One region of the Aliivibrio sp. A6 genome, then DNA from elsewhere that is predicted to be linked to it. Evidence: predicted binding sites of a transcription regulator. Region 1 holds the regulator's gene; each other region holds the start of a gene.

The links. Region 1 encodes PurR, which represses purine synthesis genes. Its sites were predicted from a motif close to TNANGNAAACGTTTNCNTNA; they were not measured.
Region 2: PVK70_RS11985 (inosine/guanosine kinase) is a predicted target of PurR. The motif match lies at 984-1,003, and genes of this name have one in related genera.
Region 3: PVK70_RS09405 (uracil-xanthine permease family protein) is a predicted target of PurR. The motif match lies at 1,771-1,790, and genes of this name have one in related genera.

The regions. Positions count from the first base shown of each region.
Region 1 is NZ_JARACR010000036.1:16,887-20,160, forward strand. Features, by position in the region: gene torR (two-component system response regulator TorR) at 1-338, opposite strand, end outside; gene torD (molecular chaperone TorD) at 574-1,221, shown strand; gene purR (HTH-type transcriptional repressor PurR) at 1,495-2,502, shown strand; cyclic di-GMP riboswitch class I at 2,659-2,740, shown strand; gene PVK70_RS16465 (TfoX/Sxy family DNA transformation protein) at 2,867-3,274, shown strand, end outside.
Region 2 is NZ_JARACR010000019.1:4,679-7,952, forward strand. Features, by position in the region: gene trxC (thioredoxin TrxC) at 7-441, opposite strand; gene PVK70_RS11980 (HI1450 family dsDNA-mimic protein) at 584-907, opposite strand; gene PVK70_RS11985 (inosine/guanosine kinase) at 1,091-2,395, shown strand; gene PVK70_RS11990 (D-hexose-6-phosphate mutarotase) at 2,478-3,274, opposite strand, start outside.
Region 3 is NZ_JARACR010000013.1:11,254-14,527, reverse strand. Features, by position in the region: gene PVK70_RS09405 (uracil-xanthine permease family protein) at 199-1,599, opposite strand; gene PVK70_RS09400 (ComF family protein) at 2,284-2,988, opposite strand; gene bioH (pimeloyl-ACP methyl ester esterase BioH) at 3,056-3,274, shown strand, end outside.

The DNA.
Region 1 (3,274 bases):
ACTCGGACTAAAAGTTCACGTAGCTCAACAGGTTTTGTGACGTAATCATCAGCACCCATTTCCAAGCCTACAATTCGATCAATACTATCAGTTCGTCCTGTAACAAGAATAATACCAATATTAGATTGGCTACGCAGTTCGCGTGCCAACAATAAACCATCCTCTCCTGGTAGGTTTATATCAAGCATAATTAAATCAACTTTTTGTTCAGCCAAAATAGTTCGCATTTCTGCACCTGTTTCAGCCTCGCTCACTTGATATCCCTCGGCTTCAAAATAGCCTACAAGTTTAGAGCGAGTTACCACTTCGTCTTCAACAACTAAAATGTGATAGCTCATAATTTTCTCTTTTTATGGTTATTTGGATGGTTCTTATCTTATTCTATTCATATTTTGTAATAATGCCAATTTTCAATTGATATATCTGTGATTTGTTTGATTCAAAACAAATCTTAACCAAAATTCGGCTTTAATCTTTACATATATATTTATACACGCTGTTAATGATAGGTGCTATTCCTTTTCACACTTATCCAGTACAATTCCCATATAAATTTTTTGGAGTGACGAATACATGAACGAATTGACTGCATTTAACGAACAACGCGCTGAAATTTACTGGTGGTTATCAAGTTTATTAACAAGCGAATTAACCGCAGAACAATTAGAAGAATACAATAGCTTTGAAGTTCGTACATTTTTATCAAACTTAGCTGAAACCGCAGAATTATCTAGCTCAGTGAGTGCTCTAATTGAAAAGTTAAATCAATTACAAAAACGTGAAGACGCACAACTTGAACTTTCTGCCGACTTTTGCCAAGCTTTTTTAGGTTCAGATAAAAGCAGTGCCCTACCTTATGCATCACTATACCTTGATAAATCAGGTCTTTTGAATGCAAAACCAGCACAAGAAATGCGTGCACTATTAGAGAAATATAACATCGCACAAAAAGCTGAATTTAATGAGCCTGCCGATCACATTGCCATTGAACTTGATTTTCTTGGTAATTTAATCGTAATGACAAACCAACAAGCTTCTGAAGAAGAATTTGAAGCTTACATGGCCGCTCAGTTAAACTTCATTAATGAGCAACTCTTATCATGGACACCACGCTTTAGCCAAATCTGCCAAGAGCGAGATGAGTTCGGCTTCTACGCAGCGGTTACACATTTCTTAGTGACGTTCTTACAGTTAGATGCTGCATTCCTTACTGGTGAGTAATTGAGTCACTCATTTTGATGATATAAATTAACAAGTACGTGATATAAATCAGATTACAACTAGAATTTATGAAATCAATAATTGTTTGCACTATACTTTACCTATAGTATGTGTACGCAAACGATAAAATTAAAACATTAAATAAAAGCCGCATTTTTAGCGGTTTTTTTCATTTATCAGGGCCTATTTATCTTCCATCAGTTCTTTAAAAGAGCAACACCTATTTTGTTGGAACATAAATAGCCCCTTATTTAACTATGTTAAGGCTTAAATATGGCTACAATTAAAGACGTTGCAAAATTAGCAGCGGTATCAACAACAACCGTATCTCACGTAATAAATAAAACTCGCTTCGTTGCTGAAGCAACACAAAAACGCGTGTGGGAAGCTGTCGACGAATTAAATTACGCACCAAGTGCCGTAGCTCGTAGTTTAAAATGCAACACAACACGAACTATCGGTATGCTAGTAACGCAATCATTCAATCCTTTTTTTGCAGAAGTAATGCACGGTGTTGAAAATTACTGTTACAAGCAAGGCTACACATTGTTTATGTGTAATACCGAAGGTGATCTAGAAAAGCAAAAACATTACATCCGTATGCTGGCAGAGAAACGAGTAGATGGCTTACTTGTTATGTGTTCTGATCTAAATGAGCAACTTCTTGCTCTTCTTGAGAAAAACACTGAACTACCTATGGTTATCATGGACTGGGGCCCAGACAGCCCACACACAGATAAAATCATTGATAATTCAGAAAAAGGTGGTTACTTAGCGACTAAACATTTGATTGAAAAAGGTCATACTGAAATCGCATGCATTACTGGTCAAGCAGATAAGGCAACGTGTAATGAGCGAATCCATGGTTTTAAACGTGCGCATGAAGAGGCAGGATTAGCCTTTAATCCAAATTGGATTTTAGAAGGTGATTTTGAATGTGCTTCTGCAGCTAAAGCGATAGATAAACTAATCGCAATGGACAAACAGCCAACGGCTATATTCTGTTTCAATGACATTATGGCATTAGCCGCGATTAGTCGAATTAAACAGTCTGGTTTACGTGTACCTGAAGATATCTCAGTGATTGGATATGATAATATTGAGTTATCTGCTTATTTCTCTCCACCACTCACTACAATTCATCAACCTAAGCGAAGAGTCGGAAAAACCGCGGTTGAAATTTTATTAGAGCGTATAAAAGATAAACATCACGAGCGTCGTATTTTTGAAATGCAGCCTGAAGTAGTATCTCGAAATAGTGTTTTTGATAAGACTAAATAATAAAGTTTAAATTTACAAAACAAGAACAATCAACGTCATTCTCAAGGAAAAGTTGAACCAACTTAACAAAAATGACGTTAATTTTATGGAGCAAGATCACATTTTTTGATTTTTTTTGGTCTCTTGACTTATTGATTGCTATATCATCATCCAAAGTCACGAACAGGGCAAACTGTGCGAAAGTGCAGGACGCAAAGCTTCCGGCCTAAGTTTTATATAGGGTAGCGGGGTTGCCGATGGCAAGTATTCTTTTATGCATTGTTAATTTTTACTTTAAAATAACAATTCTATATTTTGAACTTGCTACTATTTCCTCGGGCTCAGTTGTTTAGTGACATAGACTTACTAACCGAGAATTATTGCAATGGATAAACCAGTACTAAAAGAATCACTCCGTCTCCTCTCCTCTCTAGGAAAGATCACTTCACGTTCTATGTTTGGTGGTTTCGGTATATTTATCGACAGCACTATGTTCGCACTTGTCGTTCAAGATAAGCTGCATTTAAGAGCAAGTGATGACACTATCAACTTATTTAAAGAGCAAGGATTTGAACCATACGTTTATAAAAAACGTGGTTTTCCTGTCGTGACCAAATATTTTGCAATTTCAGCAGAATGTTGGGAAGAACCTGATTCAATCTTATTACAAGCGGTTATCGCTCTAGATGTCGCTAAAAAAGATAAAGAAAAACAGAAATCAGAAGGTCCATCTCGAATTAAAGACCTACCAAATTTACGATTAGCAACAGAACGAATGCTTAAAAAGGCAGGT
Region 2 (3,274 bases), on a different contig from region 1:
TTTACATTATTTAAGCAGTGCTTGATTTAGCCACTGATCAAATTGACCTTTTGGTAATGCACCATTAATCATATCTACACGTTGGCCATTCTTAAAGACCATGATCGTAGGGATAGAGCGGATCTGATATTGTGCGGCAATTTGTTGTTGGGCTTCCGTATTTACTTTTACACAGCGAATTTGGCCATTGCGTTCGGCAGCAACGTCTTCAAATACCGGAGAGAATCCAACGCATGGATTACACCACGGGGCCCAGAAGTCGATAACAACAGGTTTATCACTATTCATTAAAGCAGCAAGATTATCAGTGGTACCTTCTAGCGGCTTTCCATCTAATAGGTGTTCTTTACAGCGACCACACGTAGCCGTGTCATTAATGCGTTCAATAGGAAGGCGGTTGAGTCCATTGCATGATGGGCATCTAGATTGAAATTGAGACATGGTATTCCTTTATTATTTTCTGCAATAAGCAGTTTGTGAGCATAAAGAAATAATGGGGGTGTAAAGTAAGAGATTCAATGAGAGAGGATAATAAAAAAGGAGCAAATGAATGCTCCTTAGTCGTTAAAGACGAACGATAAAATTAATCACGTTTCCATAACATGTGGCAGAATTTGTGTTCAGGATCACGACTGACTAGCATACGAGCAAATACATCATCCAATACGTCTGATTCTTCATTGACTAAGCCAATGAGAACTTCCGCGTATACTTCGCCATCAACTTCAAAGCCAACGTGTCCAGCCCAATCATCACGAGTATCAACAACTTCAGCAGCGCCGCGATCATCAAATTGTAGAGTAAATAATGCAACATCAGCTGGTTCAAGGTTGTCTTGAGCCATTTCAAGGAAAATATCGTAAGCGACTTCGATTACGTCATCATAGCTAATTAGTTCAGTTGTCATGGTGGTTACCTTTAAAAAATACACAGATAAATTATCATGAATGGTCTTAGTAAGGCTAGAAGTATAAACAAATAGAAAGGGCAAACGTTTGCCTTTCATTGAGGCTAATATCAGTAGTTGCGGCAGAGTTATTGAGCGGCTAAACTTCGCACTTCTTCCATTAGCCAGTTGAATGATTATTTTATGAAATTTCCAGGTCAGCGTAAATCCAAGCATTATTTTCCAGTTCACGCTCGTGATCCATTAGTTAGCCAAGCTCAAGAAACCAAAAAAATGTCGCGTACGCACATTATCGGTATTGATCAAACGTTAGTGGATATTGAAGCTCGAATTGACGATGCTTTTATTGAGAAGTATGGCTTGAGTAAAGGACACTCACTGGTTATCGATAATGATAAAGCGGAAATGCTTTATAATGAGCTTAAAGATAACAACATGATCACCAACGAATTCGCTGGTGGTACGATTGGTAATACACTTCACAACTATTCAGTACTCGCTGATGATAAATCAACTCTGTTAGGTGTGATGAGTGAAGACATTCATATTGGTAGCTATTCATATCGCTACTTATGTAATACGTCTAGCCGAATGGATTTGAACTACCTTCAACCTGTTCCGGGTGCGATTGGACGCTGTTTTGCACTTATTAGTCAAGACGGTGAACGCACGTTTGCGATCAGCGAAGGCGATATGAACCAGCTTCGTTCAGAAAGTATTCCAGAGAAAATCTTTAAAAACGCATCTGCGTTAGTACTGACAGCTTATTTAGTTCGTTGTAAAGATGGTGATCCAATGCCAGAAGCAACAATGAAAGCGATTGAGTACGCTAAAAAATATGATGTACCAGTGGTGTTGACCATGGGTACTAAATTTGTGGTTCAAGATGATCCACAATACTGGCGTGATTTCTTAAACGATCATGTAACCGTTGTTGCTATGAATGAAGAAGAAGGTGAAGCCCTTACAGGCGCATCAGATCCTCTAGAAGCAGCAGATAAAGCACTTGAGTGGGTTGATCTTGTATTATGTACTGCGGGCCCTGTAGGGCTTTATATGGCAGGTTATACAGAGGATGAAGCGAAGCGTGAGACTTCATTACCATTACTTCCAGGTACTATTCCAGAATTTAACCAATTTGAGTTTAGCCGTCCTGCAATTAAAGACAGCTGTGAAAATCCAATGAAGGTGTATTCCCATATCTCACCATACATGGGCGGCCCTGAAAAAATCAAGAATACCAATGGGGCAGGCGATGGTGCATTGTCGGCTTTATTACATGATATGGCAGCAAACCATTATCACCGTAATAATGTGCCTAATTCAAGTAAGCATCAGCACTCATACCTAACATACTCTTCGTTTTCTCAAGTATGTAAGTACTCAAACCGTGTAAGCTTTGAAGTATTAGCGCAACATTCACCACGTTTATCTCGTGGTTTACCAGAACGTGAAGATTCGTTAGAAGAGTCGTACTGGGAAAGATAATTTCAGCATCTGCTTACTATTAAAATAGATGATATAAAAAACGGAAGCCTTAGTGCTTCCGTTTTTGTTTCTGGCTTTAAGATTAAGCGTTAATTGTTGTACTTAACACAAATGATTCATTAGGTTGAATTACTTTAGCTGTTTCTAGACTTGCAGCATGATAGGTTGATTCAACACACACCATCGTTTGATAACCATCATTGTTCATGTCACCCATAGATTCAGCGCCTTCAGCCCACGGATTCCAGATAACCGCGGCATTGTGCCCTGAATTAGTAACAGACAATGTACGTTGTGTATCAGAGATTAGGACGGTATTTTCTGGCTGAGTGTAAACACGGTCAACCGCCGCATTAATTGATAATGTATCACCGCCCGAACATACTTTCCCTTCCAGTAAGCCATCAATATAGCTTGATCCCATACCGGTAATTGTTGTGGTGTTAATATCAGCAACATTTAGGTACGTGTGTAATGCTCCTGAGCAGTTCCACGCTTTATCATCTGTATTTTTTGCATCAAGAGTAATCGTTAGCTGATCGCCAATTTCTACTGTTAAGCGAGCTTCAAATTCAAATGGCCAAATAGTTTTGGTTTCTTCTGAAGCTTCTAAACCAAGAACCACCATCACCCCATTTTCGTTTTCACGGTGTTCTATTAATGTCCAAGTACTATTGCGAGCAAAGCCGTGGGCAGGGTTAGCGATACGGCCAAACCAAGGCCAGCAAACAGGTACACCACCGCGAATGGCTTTTTCAGGGTTAAAGATAGCTTCTTTACTCATCCAGATAAGGTCATCTTGGCCTTTTGGAGTGAAAGACAGTACATGTGCACCATGTAATGAAATAGCCGCTTCTGCTTTGTCATGAATAATGCGTA
Region 3 (3,274 bases), on a different contig from region 1:
CAGTACCTCTGAACTCTGCTCTTCCTGAAACCTAAAAACGCATCACATCAGCCATACTCGCTTTTATAGTTTCTAATTAGCGCAGCGTATAGCCTCTAGTTATTTCTTCTCAAACATAAAAAAGACCGCAGACGATAATCATCTGCGGCCTTTTTGTTTTCTCTTAAGGGCGAAGCCCGCTCTTAAGCGAAGCGTCCTTTAGCAACTTGTTGCGTCCTGCTTTTCCTTCTCTTCTTTTAGCACTTCACTGCTTGGAAGAATAATATTCAGAAGAATGGCCGTCACACCACCAGCGGTTACACCAGATGAGAAAATGTTTTTAATCATCTCGGGCATGAACTGAAGGATCTCAGGTTTTTGAGCTAAACCAAGACCCATAGAGAAAGACATTGCCATGATTAGGATTGCACGACGGTCTAGCTCAACACGAGAGATAATACGCACACCCGCCGCAGCAATAGTACCGAACATCACAATCGTTGCGCCGCCAAGTACTGGCTCAGGAATGATTTGCACCATGCTTGCAACACCAGGGAATAGGCCAAGAATAACCAACATACCAGCAATAAAATAACCAACGTAACGACTTGCAACGCCCGTTAATAAAATCACGCCGTTGTTTTGGCTGAAGGTTGAGTTAGGAAAACTGTTAAACACAGCGGCAATGGCAGAGTTAAGACCATCGGCTAATACACCACCTTTAATACGCTTGATGTATACAGGTCCTTTTACTGGTTGGCCTGATACTTCAGACGTTGCAGTAATATCGCCAATCGCTTCTAGCGCGGTAATTAAGAAGATTAGAACCAGAGGAATAAACAGAGACCAATCAAAACCTAAGCCATATTGCATTGGAATTGGTAAAGCGATTAATTCAGCATCGTGAGCCATATTGGTATTAAGCATACCCATTGCCCATGCAGCTAAAGTACCAACAGTCATCGCAATTACGATAGATGCCATACGTAGGTAAGGATTAGTTGCACGATTTAATACCACAATAATAAGTAAAACAGTGCCAGCAAGAGCCAATTTATCTAGGCTACCAAATGTACCTTCACCCATTGCAGAGTAACCGCCCCCCATAGATACAAGGCCGACTTGAATAAGTGTTAAACCAATTAATGTCACAACGATACCAGACACTAATGGCGTTATAATTTTTTGTGCGTACTCAAGAACACGAGAAAGGAAAATTTCAGCAGTCGAAGCCACTAAGATAGTGCCGAAAATCGCAGCCATCATGGTCGGAACATCAGCACCACCCGCTTTAAGCGCCAGACCTGCGCCAATGATTGGGCCTAAGAAGTTGAAGCTCGTACCTTGAACAGAAAGAAGGCCAGAGCCAATTGGACCAAAGGTTTTAATTTGAATAAAAGAAGAAATACCAGAAGCGAACAGAGACATACTTATGATGGTATTGGTTTCTGCAGCAGGGACACCAAGCGTCTGACAGATGATCAGAGATGGAGTAATAATCGCGACAAACATCGCCAATAAATGCTGAAGTGCAGCAAATAAAGTTTGCGGAAGTGGTGGACGCTCATCTAATTGATAAATCAGTTCAGATGGTTTTGTGGTGTTGTTTTTAACGGTCATGGCCGATATTCCTAATAGTATAACGTTGTCTTCAAAGCTCGCTGAATGGGAGTTTGAAGTGAGTAGGTGTCAATCTGTGATTGCTGTTAATCAGAACCTATCTCTATTGGGGTTGGTTGATTAAAATGAGTAGTTAATCAATTGGGACGGTATTCTATAGATAATTAAACGAAAAGCAATCGTTTGCTAAAGTTTTTAAGAGCAGACGGCTTCGCCTTGAGGGCGCTTCGCTTAAGACGCAACAAGTTGCTTGAGATGGTAGGAGATCTGGGTTCAAGGAGATCGTTGTGGTATCTATAATCACAATACAGTTCCTCCCCTTGTTCGAGAATGTTACTTGGCAGTAATTATTAATATAAAAGACAGCATAACCAACCCCCTCTAACTCCCCCTTGTGTTCACTATATCGATCTCATGATTATAGTGATAAAGGGGGAGAACCATTTTTTGTCGTTGTACTAACAGCATCAAATATACAGTTCCCTCCCCTTACCAAGGGGAGGGTTAGGGAGGGGTGACTACGATGAAATTGGAATTGAGTTCATAGTTAACTTGATAATGTGCTGTTAGTTCTTGACCCCCTCCCAGCCTCCCCCTTAGTAAAGGGGAGGAGCTAAAAGCAACTACCTCTGAACTCTACTTTTGCTCTCCTCAAGCGAAGCGTCTCAAGGACGGAGTCCGTCTTCAGCAACTTGTTGCGTCCTGCTCTTTACTTTTCCCTGTTCGACAAATCGTATAAACATCAATCCTCTCAACCCCCGCTTTTCTTAACTCGACACACAAAAGATCAATCGTGGCTCCTGTAGTCACCACATCATCAACAATAGCGACATGCTTTTCAGTAATCGGTTTAGCCACTTTAAACGCACCAAGTAGGTTGGTTTGTCGAAACGATCTTGAGAGTCCTTGTTGAGGCCGAGTTGCCTTAATGCGCTTTAATATCTTGTTGTCACAGCGAGAAGCCATACCGTTCAAGTTAAACTGTTGTGCAAGAGTCCAACCAAGATGATCACTTTGATTATAAGATCGCCACCAAAAACGCTTCCAATGGAGAGGAACAGGAAGAATAAGTGGAGCGGGATCAGAGATCTGTTTACTCAGTAATACTCCTAAATCTTGAGCTAACCAAAAATGTTGAGCGTATTTAAGGCGGCCAACGTATTCACGTAAAGGCTCTGTATAATCACTCACACAAAACAAGCGATCCCACTGTGGTGGGTGGGTTAAGCACTCACCGCACACCTCTGTTTCATGTTCGGTTTGTAAGCCACATTGTCGACAACGCGGAACTTTAGGAATTAAGGCGATACACTTTTGACACCAAATCGTTTCTGAAGCGGGCATAGCCAAACGGCAATAGTCACAATGACTTGTACCTAATTTTTGCATTGACCTTCGAAGTAACCTGATGAACACTTAACCATCCATTATTTTTGAACACGAATAGGCAGTGTAGATGACAAGCTCTCTTTATTGGCAAACGGAAGGCGAAGGTTCCGATCTGGTTCTCATTCACGGATGGGGAATGAACGGAGCAGTGTGGCAACCTACGGTAGAGAAACTGCGCTCGCAATATCGAGTTCACTCCGTAGATTTATCAGGTTATGGACACAGTGCCGAGCTTGGTAGTGCTGATTTTGATGAGATGGTGGAACAAGTATTAACTCAAGCACCA